4 regions of the Pseudodesulfovibrio sp. S3 genome follow, and region 3 is predicted to be linked to each of the others. Evidence: predicted binding sites of a transcription regulator. Region 3 holds the regulator's gene; each other region holds the start of a gene.
What was found. Region 3 encodes sigma-54, which starts transcription at its own class of promoters, with help from an activator protein. Its sites were predicted from a motif close to CTGGCACGGNNNNTGCTT; they were not measured.

Region 1 (4,212 bases), on a different contig from region 3:
GGTCAACTCTGTAATTCCTTTGGATTGCATCACGACTGTCCTGATCGGGTTCCCGTGCATGCGGCTTTCACATAAGGCCGGGGCGGTCCAAGAGCACCGCCCCGGGCATATATGATTGTCGCAATCCGATGCTAGAGGATACCGTCTTCGCCGGTCCTGATACGCAGGGCCTTGTTGAGGTCGGAGACGAAGATCACGCCGTCTCCCTCGGAACCCGTCTGCCCGGAGGTCAGGATGGCCTCAAGGGCCTTGGCTTCAAAGTCGTCGTTGACGCCGATTTCGAGGCGGACTTTCTTGAGCAGGTTCACTTCCATCTGCACGCCGCGGTAGGTCTCGGTAAACCCTTTCTGACGGCCCGAGCCGAGGACATTGGTCACGGACAGGGAGTAGATCTCCTTGGCGTAAAGGGCCTGCTTCACGTCGTTGAGCTTTTCGGGCCTGATGTATGCTATGATGAGCTTCATTTTCTTTATCTCCTTTAATGATCTGGTTACGCTTCGACTACTCGTTGCTGAAGAGCTGGAAGCCGTTGTAGGACTCGGAGCCGTGTTCGGCGATATCAAGCCCCTTGAGCTCGTCTTCCTTTTCAACCCGGAGGCCGAAGATGCTCTTGACTATGGACATGAGGATGAAACCGGCGCCGAAGGCCCATATGAAGAAGACGCCCGCACCGAGCAACTGCACGCCGAGCTGGGCCGTGCCGCCGCCGAAGAACAAACCGCCGTCGGTATTGAACAGGCCGCAGGCAATGGTTCCCCAGGCACCGCAGACACCGTGGACTGAAGAAGCACCGACGGGATCATCAATCTTGAGAACCTTGTCGATGAATTCGATGGACAGAACCACCAGCACACCGGCGACAAGACCAATGATGATGGAAGAACCGGGAGTGACCGTGGCGCAGGGGGCGGTGATACCGACCAGTCCGGCCAGCGCGCCGTTCATGGACATGGAGATGTCGGGCTTGCCGAAACGGAACCAGGATATGACCATGGCGCCGAGCACGCCGCCGCAAGCGGCCAGGGAGGTGTTCATGGCTATCAGGCCGATGGTGTTGTCGGCAGTGGTGGTGGAACCGGGGTTGAAGCCGAACCAGCCGAACCAGAGAATGAACACGCCCAGACCAGCCAGGGGGATGTTGTGACCGGGAATGGCCTTGGCCTTGCCGTCTTCGGTGTACTTGCCGATACGGGGACCGAGCACCAGGGCACCGGCCAGGGCGATCCAGCCACCCACGGAGTGGACAACGGAGGAACCGGCGAAGTCGCAGAAACCAAGGGCTTCGAGCCAACCGGCACCGTCGTCGCCCAACCACAGGGAGCCCCAGGCCCAATGGCCGGAGATGGGGTAGATCAGGCCGGAGATCACAATGGACACCAGGATGTAGCTGCCGAATTTGGTACGTTCGGCCATGCCGCCGGAAACGATGGTGGCCGCAGTGGCGGCGAACACGGACTGGAAGAACCAGAACGTGTAGGTCCACATCATCTCGCTTTCACCAACGCCGGACAGGGCGTAACCGGAAGTGCCGATGAACCCGCCTGCATCCAGGCCGAACATGACGGCGAAACCGAACAGGAAGAAAACGATGGAACCCGCGGAAAAATCCAGGAAGTTCTTCATCATGATGTTGCCCGCAGACTTGGCGCGGGTAAAACCAGCCTCAACACAGGCGAAACCGGCCTGCATGATCATGACCAGGCAGGCCGCAATCAGGGTCCAAAGGATGTTGGCATTGGACTGCGTCAGGTACTCCACCTCTTCAGCATAGGCAAAGGTGGGGGCCAGGGCTGCTACCAATACGGCCGCTCCCATGGCGAACCTCTTGGAAACATGGATCGGGGACTTTCTCAAAAACATTTCAGTACTCCTCTTTGAATGGAATGCGTTACTAACCTGCACTCCCTCTATCAAGAGTCGTGCCAAACTGCGTTTGCATTGCTATTAGTGTAAAAAACATACAATTGTAGTTTTTTATTGTTCATAATTTTTTCATTTTTGTAATAAATTACATTTTTGAAGTATGATTTTTACACCAAAATTGTCAAAATGTATAAAATTGTAAAACTACCACAAAAATGACCGGCGGTCGCAAATATTATGGATAAACACGCTATCTATCTAAAATAATGATAAATTTTTTTGTTGACTAAATTTCCTGCTGCATGTAGCTATAGTGTCTATGAACGCCACCACAGTTTCCAACGCATACTTTTCCAACTTTTACTTTTGGTATTGGTATAACCACGCTCGCGGGCTTGGAAGAGGTGCTGTGTAACCTGTTGGTGGATCACACAAGCTGAAAAGAACTTCTTCAAGGGCCGCGGGCGAAAGCCGGCGGCCCTTGTTTTTTATCCGTCGGCTGATACCCGGGCACTTGGAGGAAAACCCCTCAAAGGAGAAAGATCATGCACATCGGAAAAGCAATCAGGCTGGAACGAATTTTCAACCGAAATACCGGCCGCACCATAGTGGTGCCCATGGACCACGGCGTAACCGTCGGCCCCATAGACGGACTGGTGGACATGCGCCAGGCCGTGGGCAAGGTGGTTGAAGGCGGAGCCAACGCCGTCATCGAGCACAAGGGATTGGTCCGTTGCGGCCACCGTGCCAAGGGCAAGGACATCGGACTCATCGTCCACCTGTCCGCTTCCACGACCCTGTCTCCGTTCCCCAATGCCAAATCCCTGGTGGCAAGCGTCGAGGACGCCATCCGTCTCGGCGCGGACGCCATCTCCATCCACTGCAACCTGGGCGACGAGACCGAAGCGGCCATGTTGAACGATTTCGGCAAAATATCCTCTGACGCCGCCAACTGGGGCATGCCCCTGCTGGCCATGGTCTATGCCCGAGGCCCCAAGGTAAAAAACGAATACGCCCCTGAAATCGTGGCCCACTGCGCTCGTGTGGGTACCGAACTGGGCGCGGATGTGGTCAAGGTCAACTACACCGGCGACATCAAATCCTTCACCCACGTATGCGACTCCTGCTGTGTCCCCGTCGTCATCGCCGGTGGCCCGAAACTTGACAGCACCGAAGCATTCCTTCAGATGGTGCAGGACTCCCTGGAAGCCGGCGGCGCTGGATTGTCCGTTGGACGCAACGTTTTCCAACATGAAAACCCGACCCGCCTGGTGGAGGCTCTCAACATGGTCGTCCATGGCGACGAGTCCGTTGAAACCGCTCTCAAGCATCTTAACGGTTAATGGAAGCAGCAATGAAAAAAGTCATTTTCAAATCCGTCCCCTTTGACAAGAACCTGATCACCCTGGCCCTTGAATCCGGCGTTGACGCCGTCATGGTCGAGAAGGACCAGGTCAAGGGAGTGCAAGCCCTGGGCCGGGTGACCGTCATCACCCCCGAAGACATGCCAGTGGTCGAACTGACCAAAAAGGCGGACGAAGACGTGGCCGTCAAGGGAATCCAGGCAGGCAACAACGTGGTCCTCAAAAAGGGGTGGGAGATCATCCCGGTGGAAAACATCCTGGCCCAGGTGGACAACCTGGCCCTGGAATGCGAAAACCTGGACCGGGCCATCCTGGCCGCCGGTATCCTGGAGCGCGGCTGCGACACCATCGTGGTCCTGCCCGAAGGGGCGGCTGATCTGAAACAGATCGTATCCGAACTCAAACTCTCGCAGGGCACCATGGACCTCCAAACCGCCACCGTCACCGCCATAGAATCCGCAGGACTGGGCCACCGCGTCTGCGTGGACACCATATCCATGCTCAAAAAAGGCCAGGGCATGCTCATCGGCAACTCCAGCGCCTTTTCCTTTCTGGTACACGCAGAGACCGAATCCAATCCTTACGTGGCCGCGCGCCCCTTCCGGGTCAATGCGGGGGCGGTTCACGCCTACGCCCAAATGCCCGGCGACAAGACCACCTATCTTGAAGAGCTGGCAGCCGGGACCGACGTGCTCATCGTGGGGGCCGACGGCACCACCTCCCTGGCCACGGTCGGCCGCGTCAAGGTGGAGGTCCGCCCCATGCTGCTCATCACGGCGGAAGTGAAGACCTCCCAAGGCACCAAGACCGGCCAGGTCTTCCTGCAAAACGCCGAGACCATCCGCGTGGTTTCCGACAAGGGCGAACCGGTCTCTGTGGTCACCTTGCAGGTGGGCGACAGGATCATGGTCAAGACAGACGAGGCAGGCCGCCACTTCGGCATGCGCATCAAGGAAGAAATCAAGGAAGGCTAGTCCTTCACTGG
Region 2 (4,212 bases), on a different contig from region 3:
GGCGTTTCTGCGCGTCCTGCAGGAACGGACCTTCCGTCCAGTGGGCGACACTCGTGAACAAACCAGTGATTTCAGACTGATAGCAGCAACCAATCGAGACCTGAGCGAAATGGTGGAACAGAGTGAATTCCGCTCCGACCTGTTCTATCGCCTCAAGACCATGCACATCCACCTGCCTCCCCTGTCACAGCGCACAGACGACATTAGGCCGCTATGCATCTTCCGGGTGCGCCAGCTTTGCCAGCAATACGGGATGCCGCCCAAGACGCTTGGCTCGGACTTTTTCCCGGTGCTGGAAACCTATGACTGGCCAGGCAACGTCCGGGAACTGTTCAACATGCTTGAACGGGCCGTGGTCACTGCCGGTGAAGAAAAAACCCTCTACGCCATGCACCTGCCCCGAGATCTCAGAATCCAGGTGGCCAAGACCCAGATAAAACGCATGACCGGTGACGCCACGGCGCCCGGCCCGAGCGACCCCATGGACACCGAACCGGTCCGCAAACTCGGACAGGACATATTCGAGGACATATTCGACCAGGAACTGCCCACCCTGCGGGACTTCAAGGGAATGGCGGAAAAGGTCTATCTCGGAGAACTCATTCGCCAATGCAACGGCGACCTTGCTAAAATTCTCAAGGCATCCAAGCTGTCCCGTTCCCACTTTTACAGCCTGCTCAAGAAGTACGGCCTATCCCTGTAAGGAAGGACAGATGGCCGATTTCCAATCCTACTGCGAGTTGTGCTGGACTCTGGACGAAAACGACGTAGACCGCGTCTATCACGACACGCAATACGGTTTTCCCATCGATGACGACAACGAACTCTTCGGTCGACTGATCATGGAAATCAATCAGGCCGGCCTGAGCTGGCGGACCATACTCAACAAACAGTCGAACTTCCGTGGGGCCTACGACCAGTTCGATATCGCCACCATAGCCGGATACGGAAAAGAGGACAGGACACGCTTACTCAGCGATTCCGGTATCATCCGTAACAAATTGAAGGTCGGAGCCGCTATTCACAACGCACAGATCATCCTGAACCTGCAAGAGGAATACGGCTCTTTCAAGAACTGGCTGGACAGCCATCACCCCCTGAGCAAGGAGGAATGGACCAAGCTGTTCAAGAAACACTTCAAATTCGTCGGCGGAGAAATAGTCAATGAATTCCTGATGAGTTCCGGCTACCTGAAAGGGGCACACATCGACTCCTGCCCCGTTGCCGAAAAGATCCTGAAGACCGACCCGGCGTGGAAGACGTCCAGAAGCGGATAAGCCACCCAACAGTCGATTCCACTTCCTCCTGAAAAACGACGAGTCTGAAATATTGGACTCGTCTTTTTTATCGCCGAAAACACGCCTTGCCCCGCAACCGCCCATAAATCGGGGCTTTTCCCCTCAATCCACCACAAGACCCAGTCCTTTTTTTCGGACAGCCCCTCTGCCGGGGCCCGGCTCTTAAAACATAGTTACGCCGTAACCACCTGTCGTCACGGAGAAATCACATCTGAAACAGCATTGGCACAATTGTTGAGTATGGAGAGTCTGTCATCAAGTAACCGGGTCCGCCCGAGCGGACGTCAAACAATTCAGACGACTCACCAAGAGGAGAAGAACCGAATGTCCAAGATGAAAACGATGGATGGTAACACCGCCGCCGCCTGGGTGGCCTATGCCATGAGTGAAACCGCCGCCATCTACCCCATCACGCCGTCGTCCACCATGGGCGAGATAGCTGATGAATGGGCCGCACAGGGCCGCAAGAATATTTTCGGGCAGACCGTGGAAGTCCGCCAACTGCAATCAGAGGCAGGTGCGGCAGGTGCAGCGCACGGCTCCCTGGCCGGTGGCGCGCTGACCACCACCTTCACCGCCTCCCAGGGTCTCCTGCTCATGATTCCCAACATGTACAAGATCGCGGGCGAACTGCTGCCTTCGGTCTTCCATGTTTCGGCCCGCGCCATCGCAGCCCACGCACTGTCCATCTTCGGAGACCACCAGGATGTCATGGCCTGTCGCCAGACCGGCTTCGCCATGCTGGGAGCAGCAAGCGTCCAGGAGGTCATGGACCTCTCTTTGGTGGCGCACCTGGCCACTGTCGAAGCGAGCGTTCCCTTTGTTTCCTTCTTTGACGGCTTCCGTACCTCCCATGAGATCCAGAAGGTCGAGGTCATCGACTACGACGACATGAAGCCCCTGCTGAACATGGAGAAGCTGGCCGAGTTCCGCGCCCGGTCCATGAACCCTGAACACCCGGATGTTCGCGGCACCGCCCAAAACCCGGACATCTACTTCCAGGGCCGGGAAGCATCCAACACTTACTACGACGCCATCCCAGGCATCGTGGAAGAATACATGAACAAGGTCTCCGCCCTGACCGGTCGCGCATACAAGCCCTTCGACTACGTCGGTGCCCCGGATGCCGAGCGCGTGGTCATCGCAATAGGCTCCTCCTGTGAAACCATCGAAGAAGTGGTCAACCACATGAACGCCCAGGGCCAGAAGGTAGGTCTGATCAAGGTCCGTCTCTATCGCCCCTTCTCTGCAAAGCACTTCCTGGCCGTTCTGCCCGAGACCGCCAAACGCGTAACCGTGCTCGACCGTACCAAGGAACCCGGCGCCCTCGGTGATCCGCTGTATCAGGATGTCTGCACAGTCTTCCTGGAACAGGGCAACGGACCGGCCGTCACTGCCGGCCGCTACGGCCTGGGCTCCAAGGAATTTACGCCCGCAATGGTCAAGGCCGTGTTCGACAACATGGCTGCATCAAGCCCGCGCACCCGCTTCACCGTGGGTATCACCGATGATATCGCCAAAACCTCCCTTGTCACGACCGAGACCCTGGATACCACACCTGAAGGCACTGTGCAGTGCAAGTTCTGGGGTCTCGGTTCTGACGGAACCGTCGGCGCCAACAAACAGGCCATCAAGATCATCGGCGACAACACCGACATGTACGCCCAGGGTTACTTTGCCTACGACTCCAAGAAGTCCGGCGGCATCACCATCTCCCATCTGCGCTTCGGCGAAAAGCCCATCCAGTCTACCTACCTGGTCACTGCCGCCGACTACATCGCCTGCCACAACCCGAGCTATGTCCACCTCTATGACGTCCTGGACGGCATCAAGGACGGCGGTACCTTCGTGCTGAACTGTGCATGGACCAGCGACCAGATGGACGAAATGCTGCCCGCTGCCATGCGCCGCACCATTGCCCGCAAAAACCTGAAATTCTACACCGTGGACGCAGTCAGGATCGCCGGAGAAGTCGGCCTTGGCGGCCGTATCAACATGATCATGCAGACCGCCTTCTTCAAGCTGGCCGACGTCATCGACTTCGATGAGGCCGTCAAGCTCCTCAAGGCCGGTATCCAATCCGCATACGGCAAGAAGGGCGAAAAGATCGTCAACATGAACAACGCCGCCGTTGACAACGCCGTCAATGCCATCGTCGAAGTGGCCATCCCAGCCGCCTGGGCCGATCTGGCCGACGATGCCCCGACCGATACAACCGAGCCCAACTACGTGAAGAACGTCATGCGTCCGGTCCTGGCCCAAAAGGGCGACGACCTGCCGGTAAGCGCCTTCTCCGTGGACGGCACCATGCCCCTGTCCACCGCCAAATACGAAAAACGCGGCGTGGCCATCTCCGTGCCCGAATGGATCAAGGACAACTGCATCCAGTGCAACCAGTGCGCCTTTGTCTGTCCCCACTCCGCCCTTCGCCCGGTCATCGCCGACGATGCCGAGATGAAGAGCGCCCCGGCCTCCTTCGTCACCACCGACGCCAAGGGCAAGGACGTGAGCGGACTCCGGTACCGCCTCCAGGTCGCTGCTCAGGACTGCCTGGGCTGCGGCAACTGTGTGGACATCTGCCCGGCCAAGGAAAAGGCCCTGGTCATGAAACCCATCAGCACCCAGCTCGAAGAGCAGGTTCCCAACTGGGATTTTGCCCAGACCGTGTCCTTCAAGGACGCCTTCAAACGCGATTCCGTCAAGGGCAGCCAGTTCCGTCAGTCCCTGATGGAGTTCTCCGGAGCCTGTGCCGGTTGCGGCGAAACCCCGTACGTCAAGGTACTGACCCAGCTCTTCGGCGAACGCATGATCATTGCCAACGCCACTGGCTGTTCTTCCATCTGGGGCGCAAGCGCACCAAGCACACCTTACTGTACCAATGCTGACGGCCACGGCCCGGCATGGGGCAACTCCC
Region 3 (4,212 bases):
GTCGGTGCAATTGATAAGGTGTATCTCAAGGGAGGGGTGACCGTTCGTCGTCCCGACATGACCATCACGGCAACGGCTTTGGAGATCGACCTGATCACACGACAGCTTGTGGCTGCGGGCGGAGTGGAGGCCTTGCTGGCCCCTGAAGGGTTGGAGCGGAGTCCTCTATAAATGACAAGGAATAAGGCGTTGTGATGAACTTTCCTAGAACAGTGTGTCTGCTCGTTTTGACCTTATTGCTGGTTCCAGCAGTTGGCTTGGCGCAGGATTGGGGCGAGATTCGAGAGGCCACCCAGAATCTCAACGTGCGTTCGCAGCCCAACAAGGATGGCGAACACGTTCTGACCTTGGCCAAGGGGCAGCGCGTCAAAGCGGATTTTCTCAAAGACGGCTGGGTTGCCGTGTTCAATCTCAATGAAACCCAACAAGATCTGACCAAGGCTGTCGGCTATGCCAATGCCCGGTTCCTGAAAATTGTTCCTGATGCCGTGGCGAATACGCCCGAACCGGAAGCAAATGTTGAATCCGCAGCGGTTCCTGAAGCGAAAGTCGTTGTCGCCGACAGCGGTGAAGGCGAGGTCAAGGCCCCTGTTGCAGCGACGCCGCCCGCCGATCCCATCAAGGTCGGGATCGACCCCAGCCGCATACCGGTGAAGATAACTTCTGACCGTATGACCTATGACGAGTCCGGAAAAGTCGTTGCCTTTGTGGGGAATGTGGTGGCGGTGCATGGAGAGTTGACCCTGTGGGCAGACAACATTTCTGCCTACCTGTCCTCCAAGGAGAATAAGAAATTTTCCGCTGACAGTGTGGATCGCGTTATCGCCCAGGGCAATGTCCGGGCCAAAAAAGGCACCACCGAAGGGTCTTGCGGAAAGCTGACGTATTTCGTGGTTACGCAGACCCTCAAGATGGAGCAAAGCCCTCTCTTGGTGGACGGGCCCAACAGCCTGACCGGAGAAGTGATCAATTTTCACATCAAGGACAACCGATCTGAGGTCATCGGCGGCAGCGAGAAACGCGTCAAGGCGATATTCATGACCCCTGACAACCTGAAGGTGAAGTAAATGGCCGACGGACTCCGGGCGGCAAATCTTTCCAAGCGTTACGGCCACAAAGAGGTCGTGCGTGGCATCAATCTTGAGCTCAACCCCAAGGAAGTTGTCGGGCTTCTCGGCCCCAATGGTGCAGGCAAGACGACTACTTTCTATATGCTTGTGGGTATCGTCGAACCCAACACCGGGCATGTCTCGCTGGGGGGCCAAACCCTGACGGACAAGCCGCTGCATGAGCGTGCTCGATTGGGCGTGAGCTACCTCCCGCAGGAGAGTTCCATATTCAAGAAACTGACTGTTCGGCAGAATCTGGAAATCATTCTCGAACAGACCTCGATGACGTCGAGAGAGCAGCAAGCGCGAGCCGATGAGCTGATGGAGATGTTCACCATTTCCAGGTTGGCGGACCAGGCGGCCATGTTCTTGTCCGGCGGCGAACGGCGCAGGCTGGAGATCGCCCGGGCGTTGATCCTGTCCCCTCAGTTCATTTTGCTGGACGAACCATTTGCCGGCATCGATCCTATCGCGGTCATTGATATTCAAGAAATCATTTCCGTGCTCAAGAGCATGGGGATCGGTATCCTGATTTCAGATCATAATGTCAGGGAAACATTGAACATTTGCGACAGAGCCTATCTGGTTTACGAAGGGACTGTCATTTTGGAAGGATCTCCTGAGGAGATCGTTCAATCAAGTCGTGCCCGACAGATATATCTGGGCGAAGATTTCAGCCTGTAAATTCCCCTTTTCCATAACTTTCACGCTTTGGCGATTTACACAGTACCCAAAGGTTGGTACACTTTTTTCATGCTCAAATTTTGTTGTTGGATTATTAATAGTAACGGGATGTTATAACAATTGTATTGCGTCCTCGATTCAGCTGTGGCACAATGAAATCATATTAATGCGGGACTGTCTGGAAAAAAGTATATTCTTTCCACGTTAAAAAAAAGAGCAGCCTCAAGATTATGGGATTGGAACTCAGACAACAACTCAAGCTTTCTCAGCAACTGGTCATGACGCCCCAGTTGCAGCAGGCCATTAAGCTGCTGCAACTTTCCCGTCTTGAACTGCTTGAGACTGTGCAGCAAGAGCTTTTGGAGAATCCTTTTCTTGATGAAGCCGAGAACGAAGCCCTGGTTCCTGAAACTCCCGAAGTGCTGACCGAGTCTCAAGTTCAGGAAGAACTGGTTCGCACAGCGGACTGGGAAAATTATCTCGGCGAGTTTTCCAGCACCTCCAAGCAGGCCGCGTCCCGTGATGCCGAAATGCTTGAGGAGGGGATGTCCTTTGAAGCTCGGCTTGCCTCCAAGCCGTCACTTGAAGGACACATCAGCTGGCAGATGAGGCTTTCCACTTTTACGGAGCATGAAATCGCCATTGGTGATGTCATTCTCGGCAACATTGATTCCAACGGATACCTTCAGGCCACCATGGAAGAATTGACTTCCATGGTTCAGGCCACTGAAGAAGAAGTTGAATCCGTTATTCTTCGTGTCCAGCATCTTGATCCTGTTGGAGTGGCGGCCAGAACTCCCCAGGAATGTCTGCTCGTGCAGATGGAGGTTCTTGGATACGACGATCCGATTCTCGTGTCCTTGGTTCGCGACCATCTGGAGGATCTGGAGAAGAATCGATATAAGCCTTTGACTCGCAAATTCAAGATATCCATGGATGAACTCAAGGCGTATCTTGATTTGCTTCAGACCTTGGATCCCATGCCCGGAGCCAATTTTTCCAGCACGGAACCGCACTATGTCAGCCCGGATGTCTTTGTGTACAAGTATGGCGAGGATTTCGTCATCATTCTCAATGAAGACGGAATGCCCCGGCTGCAGATGAACACCTTCTACATGGATTCCATGAAGGGTGCGGCTGACAAGGAAAAAGAGTACTTTCAGGAAAAGATGCGCTCTGCCGCCTGGCTTATGAAAAGCCTGTACCAGCGGCAGCGAACATTGTATAAAGTAGTAGAGAGCATTGTCCGCTTTCAACGAGGTTTTTTCGAAGAGGGTGTGACTAAGCTCAAGCCCTTGATTCTCAAGGAGGTAGCCGAGGATATCGAGATGCACGAATCCACAGTGAGCCGTATAACCACAAGTAAATACGTTTCAACTCCGCACGGCATTTTCGAGTTGAAATTCTTTTTCAATTCTGCTCTGGATTTGAACGATGGTTCGCAGGTGGGTTCGGAAAGCGTCAAGGCCCTCATCAAGCAAATGATCTCAGGTGAAGACACGAAGAAACCGCTCAGCGATGAACGGATTGGCGAAATTCTTCAAGAAAAGCTTGATGTCAATATCGCCAGGCGCACGGTTGCCAAATACCGTTCGGCAATGGGGATTGCTTCGTCTTCAAAACGCAAGCAGTATTTCTGATTCTGCTTGTCGCACTCACAACCAGGAGGCAGCGTATGAACATCAGCTTCACTTTCAAGAACTTTGAGCCGTCCGATCATCTCAAGGGCTACGCTGAAAAGCGGTTTGAAAAGGTGTCCAAATACGTTTCCGATGCTGAAGCCGATCTTCAGGTGAATCTGTTGGTCGACAAGTTTCGCCACAAGGCGGATGTGATCCTCAATTCGGATCGCATACATATATCCGCCTACGAAGATTCCGAAGATATGTACTCTACCATAGACATGGTTCTGGACAAGCTTGAAGCCCAATTGCGCAGGATGCGGGAAAAGATGAAGAATCGGCCCCGGCAGGCTCAACCGAATAAAATGGTGCAGATGAACTACCTGTCCTATGAAGACATGGCTTCCAACGCCCCCCCAACAATTGTCGGGACGGATTCGTATGAGCCTAAGCCCATGTCCGTGGATGAAGCGGCAATGCAACTTGATGCCCGTGAAAACGACTTCCTTGTTTTTCGCAATGCGGAGACGGAAGGCGTCAATGTGATTTATAAAAGAAAGAACGGCGATTACGGCCTGATCGACCCTGGAAACTAACTATGAAGCTCGGTGAATATTTGGCGAAGGAGCTTATCCTTCCAGACCTTGTGTCCGTGACCAAATCGGACGTACTGAAGGAACTCATCGTCCCGCTGGGCGATAAATATCCAGAGATGGACACGGACCAGGCGGTCCGTGTCCTTCTTGAACGTGAAAAACTCGGTACTACGGGTATTGGTGACGGAATTGCCATTCCCC
Region 4 (4,212 bases), on a different contig from region 3:
CCGGGGCTGTGTCATCGCCCAGGATGCGCGGGGTCACGATGTGAACCAATTCGTCTGCCAGCTTTTGTTCTATGAGGGCCAGTGCGAACTTTCCGCCACCTTCACACAGGGTGTAGTGGCAGTCGCAATCGTATCGCAGCCTTTCGAAACCGTAGGAGAGCGAAAGCCCGCCGGAATGCCCAGGCAGTGGCCAGACAGAGGTGCCGCGCTGGCGCAGCCGGTCGGCGGCCTTGCTTCGTGCGGCTGTGGCGGTGGTCATGAAGATGGCCCGTTCGGGCCGGTCGCGCAACAGGGCGAACCGGGGTGGATCCTCGGGCAGTTTGGAAGTTACCACCACACCGAAGGGCTGGACAAAGTCGGCTTCCAGTCCTTTCTTGCGGCAGGTCAGGCTCGGGTCGTCCGCGTAAAAAGTGTTGCCGCCGATGACCACGGCACCGACCCGTGCGCGCATTTCATGCACCCGGGCAAAGGATTCCGGGCAGGAAACCGGTTCGGGCTTACGCTGGCTGGAGGCGATTTTGCCGTCCAGGGTGGCGGCCATCTTGAGGATGTTGAACGGGGAGTGTGAACGCTGCCAGAGCAGGAAGTCGGCGACGAGGTCCAGGCATGGCTGTTCAAGCACGCCCACCTTTACCTTGATGCCATGTTCAAGGAGTTTTTCCACGCCTCCGGCGGCCACCGGGTTGGGATCGCGGGTGCCCACGACGACCCTGGCGATGCCTGCCTCAATGAGGGCGTCGGTGCAGGGCGGGGTTTTGCCGTGGTGATTGCACGGCTCCAGGGTGACGAACATGGTCAGCCCTTTGGGGTCCACGTCTTTCTTGCGGGCATCAGCCAGACACTTGCGCTCTGCGTGCAGCTGCCCATAGCGGGTGTGCCACCCCTCGGCCACGATCTGATCATCGCGCACCAGCACGGCGCCCACGCAGGGATTGGGGGCCGTGGCTCCCCGGCCTTGATAGGCCAGGTCCACGGCTCGGGCCATGAACAGCTCTTCGCTATTTGAAATCGTCTGTAAAGACATTAATCTCTCCGACTGTTGCGCACGTCTGCCCGGACAGCTCTTGGGACGGTTGTTTCCCGGCCTGTTTTATCTGGTCCATCTAGCATTTCTTGCCAGGAAAGGGAACGGGTGCTCAGCATCTCATGGGGTGTTTATGCCAGCCCATTTCCCATCTGTCTGTCTTTTTGTCCAGAAAGTACAGCCCGTTCCCGCCGCTTTCGGCTTCCGTTGACGGATGGCTGCCGGTGATTTCGTAATGATCGTCATGGATGACGGACATGGAGCCCGATCTCAGGAAGTGGTTCCTGAACGTCGTCAGGGTGGCCTGCTGTCTGCTGTCGGGTGCCCGGCCGGTGACGTGTTGGATATTCATGTCCTGCACGGATGCCGGGTCGCTGCATTCGGCTCTGTTCGCGCACAGGAACGGGAGAAGGCGGCAGGACCCCATGGCGCGAAGGCCAGGCCCGGTTGTGTGCCGGTCGCCACTCGGAAAAGGGAACGCGCCCATGGGTGCGCAAGGTCCCCGGCTAGGTAAAATCGCCTTCCATGAAAACATAGTTCACACCTGCTTCCGCAAGCATCTGCTCGGAAAGTTCGTCTGGATAGTTCTGGGCAAAATAGATGTTCTTCACCTCGCAGTTGATGAGCATCTTGGTGCACAGGATGCACGGTTTCGTGGTGCAGTATATGTCGCACCCCTTGAGGTCCAGGCTGTGAGTGGCGGCCTGGATGATAACATTTTGCTCGGCGTGCAGTCCTCTGCACAGCTCATGGCGTTCACCCGAGGGAATGCCGAGCTGGTCGCGGAGGCAACCAACCTCTTCGCAGTGGGCGATGCCCGACGGCACCCCGTTGTAGCCGGTTGCCAGGATGCGCTTGTCACCAACGGCGATGGCTCCCACGGCGCGGCGGGTGCAGGTGGAGCGCTGGGCCACCAGATGGGCGATGCGCATGAAATATTCGGGCCAGGGGAGTCGGTTGGACATGGAGGTTCCTCATGTGGTCAGGGGTAACGTCAGTTCGGTTCAACTAGCATTTCTTGATAGGAAAGTGAACGGGGGAGTCTCGGGGCCGAATGGCTGTACGCCCGGTCCATGGAGTTGTTTGCGGGAAGGAAATGGAGTCGTCCCGGACCGGGACGAGGGGTTATACGCCTCAACCTTTGCCTGATCCGCAACTTGACCCTTGGAGCGCATCCAGGTTCGGTCCGCCTTTCACCCGGGCGCGGCAGGCGCTCATGATTTTTTCTGTGTTTTCAGATCGGCAGGAGGGGCAGGGCACCGGTTCATCCTGTGAAAAGACAAGTTCCTCAAACTCATTGTCGCAGTTGAGGCAGATGTACTCGTATATGGGCATGTCGTATCCTCTGGAATTCATGGTATGGTCTTGCGAAAATAATGCGTCCGGTCCGGTCGTTGTCAAGGGCCGGGGCTTGCACACCGAATTGCATATGTGCAATATATGCATACGGTGTGTGCAGCCTGTGTGCATTATGCTGCACATATAAAGGTCTTGGCGACAAGTTGTATTTGTGAAAAATCTTATATTTCTGTTGGTTGTGGGTTTGGCACACTCCCTGCTTCATGTAAGTCAAAGAAGATAGGCAAACTCCTCTTCCCGTTTGCATGAACAATTTAATATTTGGAGGCAACACAATGTCCAAGAAAAACATCACAACTTCTGCTCTGGCAATCGCTCTTGTTCTGAGCATGGCCGCATTTGCCGTGGCCGGTCCCGGTTATGGCCGGGGATGCGGCGGTCCCGGTTACGGTCCCAACAGCGCGTATGTCCCGCTGACCCCTGAGCAGCAGGCTGCCGCAGATCAGATTGTTGAAAAGTACGATGCGCAGTTCGACGAATTGCGCGATCAGATGTGGACCAAGCATTCGGTCCTGCAGGCCATGATCAACGGCGGCAACGCTGATGAGAAGAAGATCGGCAAGCTGACATCCGACATCTCGGCCCTGCGCAATCAGATGTGGGACCTGCGCAATGCCATGTCCGCCGAATTGGTCAAGGCGGGTGTCCCTGCCGGAAGAGGCTTCGGTAATTGTCAGGGCTACGGAAGATTCTCCGGCGATGACGACGGCCCCGGTTACGGCAGAGGCATGGGCCAGGGCCGCGGATACGGCCATGGATATGGTCCCGGAATGATGAACTAGACGAGAAATGATTTTCCGTTAACCGGAAAACAGGATATTGCGGGACAGTCGGTCATGTGCGCCGGTTGTCCCGCAAGTTTCAACAGCGTAATCGTGTACGCCGGAGATACGACTGAGTGATGCTGAGGTCGTACAGTCACCCGAGGAGGATTCACTATGTTCCGAAAAATTATATCCCTGACCGCGCTCCTGTCTTTCATCGTCACGCTGATCACCAGCGTGATTCTCTACATTGTTCCCGAGGGCAGGGTGGCCTACTGGGCGGACTGGCATCTGTTGGGCATGACCAAGACGCAGTGGGGGGATACCCACACCACAGTCGGAACGTTGTTCCTCATTGCCTTGCTCCTGCACATTTGGCTCAACTGGAAGCCGCTCATGGCCTATATGAAGAACCGGGCCCGCGAGACTGTGGTCATGACCGCGCCCATGATCATCAGTTTCATTCTGACGTTCGTGGTGTTTGCCGGCACGCTGGCCGGGTTGCCGCCCATGCAGCAGTTGCTCGATCTGGGCGCACAGATCAAGGACGAGGCCACCGAGACCTACGGGAATCCGCCCTACGGCCATGCAGAAACCAGCCCACTCAAGAAATTTTGCGGATTCCTCGGACTGGACGTGGAAAAGGCCCTGGCTTCCCTCTATGCGGCCGGATACGACACGTCCATCAATGAGCAGACCCTGGTGCAGGACATTGCCCGCTCCAGAGGCGTCAGCCCGCAACATGTGTTCGACGCCATCCGTGCCGGGCAGGGCATTAATCCGTTTGAAATGATGCCCCCGCAACCTCCCGAAGGTACCGGCAAGCTGACGATCTCCTCTTTGTGCACGAGTTATGGACTGGATCAGGGCGCAGTCCTGAGCAAGCTCGAGGCCGCCGGCGTGGAAGCCACCCCCGAGAGCACGCTCAAGGACCTTTCCGACACGATCGGAGGCTCGCCCAAGGACCTCTATCTGCTCATCAGGGAACAGTAGCGGTACGCCATGGATGTCGTTCATCCGGACGGACGGGAAAAAGGCCCGCTGGTCGCCCTGGTCCTGGCACTC

Region 1: a site for sigma-54 is predicted at 1,909-1,926, ahead of DWB63_RS09395 (ammonium transporter). Genes of this name have one in related genera too.
Region 2: a site for sigma-54 is predicted at 1,521-1,538, ahead of nifJ (pyruvate:ferredoxin (flavodoxin) oxidoreductase). Genes of this name have one in related genera too.
Region 4: a site for sigma-54 is predicted at 2,568-2,585, ahead of DWB63_RS09520 (periplasmic heavy metal sensor). Genes of this name have one in related genera too.

The regions. Positions count from the first base shown of each region.
Region 1 is NZ_QTZO01000006.1:217,602-221,813, reverse strand. Features, by position in the region: gene DWB63_RS09405 (EAL domain-containing protein) at 1-30, opposite strand, end outside; gene DWB63_RS09400 (P-II family nitrogen regulator) at 132-464, opposite strand; gene DWB63_RS09395 (ammonium transporter) at 502-1,860, opposite strand; gene DWB63_RS09390 (2-amino-3,7-dideoxy-D-threo-hept-6-ulosonate synthase) at 2,409-3,206, shown strand; gene DWB63_RS09385 (3-dehydroquinate synthase II family protein) at 3,218-4,201, shown strand.
Region 2 is NZ_QTZO01000008.1:70,877-75,088, reverse strand. Features, by position in the region: gene DWB63_RS10605 (sigma-54 dependent transcriptional regulator) at 1-703, shown strand, start outside; gene DWB63_RS10600 (DNA-3-methyladenine glycosylase I) at 714-1,277, shown strand; gene nifJ (pyruvate:ferredoxin (flavodoxin) oxidoreductase) at 1,623-4,212, shown strand, end outside.
Region 3 is NZ_QTZO01000003.1:56,478-60,689, forward strand. Features, by position in the region: gene lptC (LPS export ABC transporter periplasmic protein LptC) at 1-171, shown strand, start outside; gene DWB63_RS03925 (LptA/OstA family protein) at 258-1,067, shown strand; gene lptB (LPS export ABC transporter ATP-binding protein) at 1,068-1,793, shown strand; gene rpoN (RNA polymerase factor sigma-54) at 2,024-3,433, shown strand; gene raiA (ribosome-associated translation inhibitor RaiA) at 3,469-4,011, shown strand; gene DWB63_RS03945 (PTS sugar transporter subunit IIA) at 4,014-4,212, shown strand, end outside.
Region 4 is NZ_QTZO01000007.1:4,861-9,072, forward strand. Features, by position in the region: gene ribD (bifunctional diaminohydroxyphosphoribosylaminopyrimidine deaminase/5-amino-6-(5-phosphoribosylamino)uracil reductase RibD) at 1-1,024, opposite strand, end outside; gene DWB63_RS09505 (hypothetical protein) at 1,137-1,376, opposite strand; gene DWB63_RS09510 (cytidine/deoxycytidylate deaminase family protein) at 1,531-1,989, opposite strand; gene DWB63_RS17550 (zinc ribbon domain-containing protein) at 2,159-2,506, opposite strand; gene DWB63_RS09520 (periplasmic heavy metal sensor) at 2,659-3,165, shown strand; gene DWB63_RS09525 (DUF4405 domain-containing protein) at 3,322-4,140, shown strand; gene DWB63_RS09530 (ATP-binding protein) at 4,150-4,212, shown strand, end outside.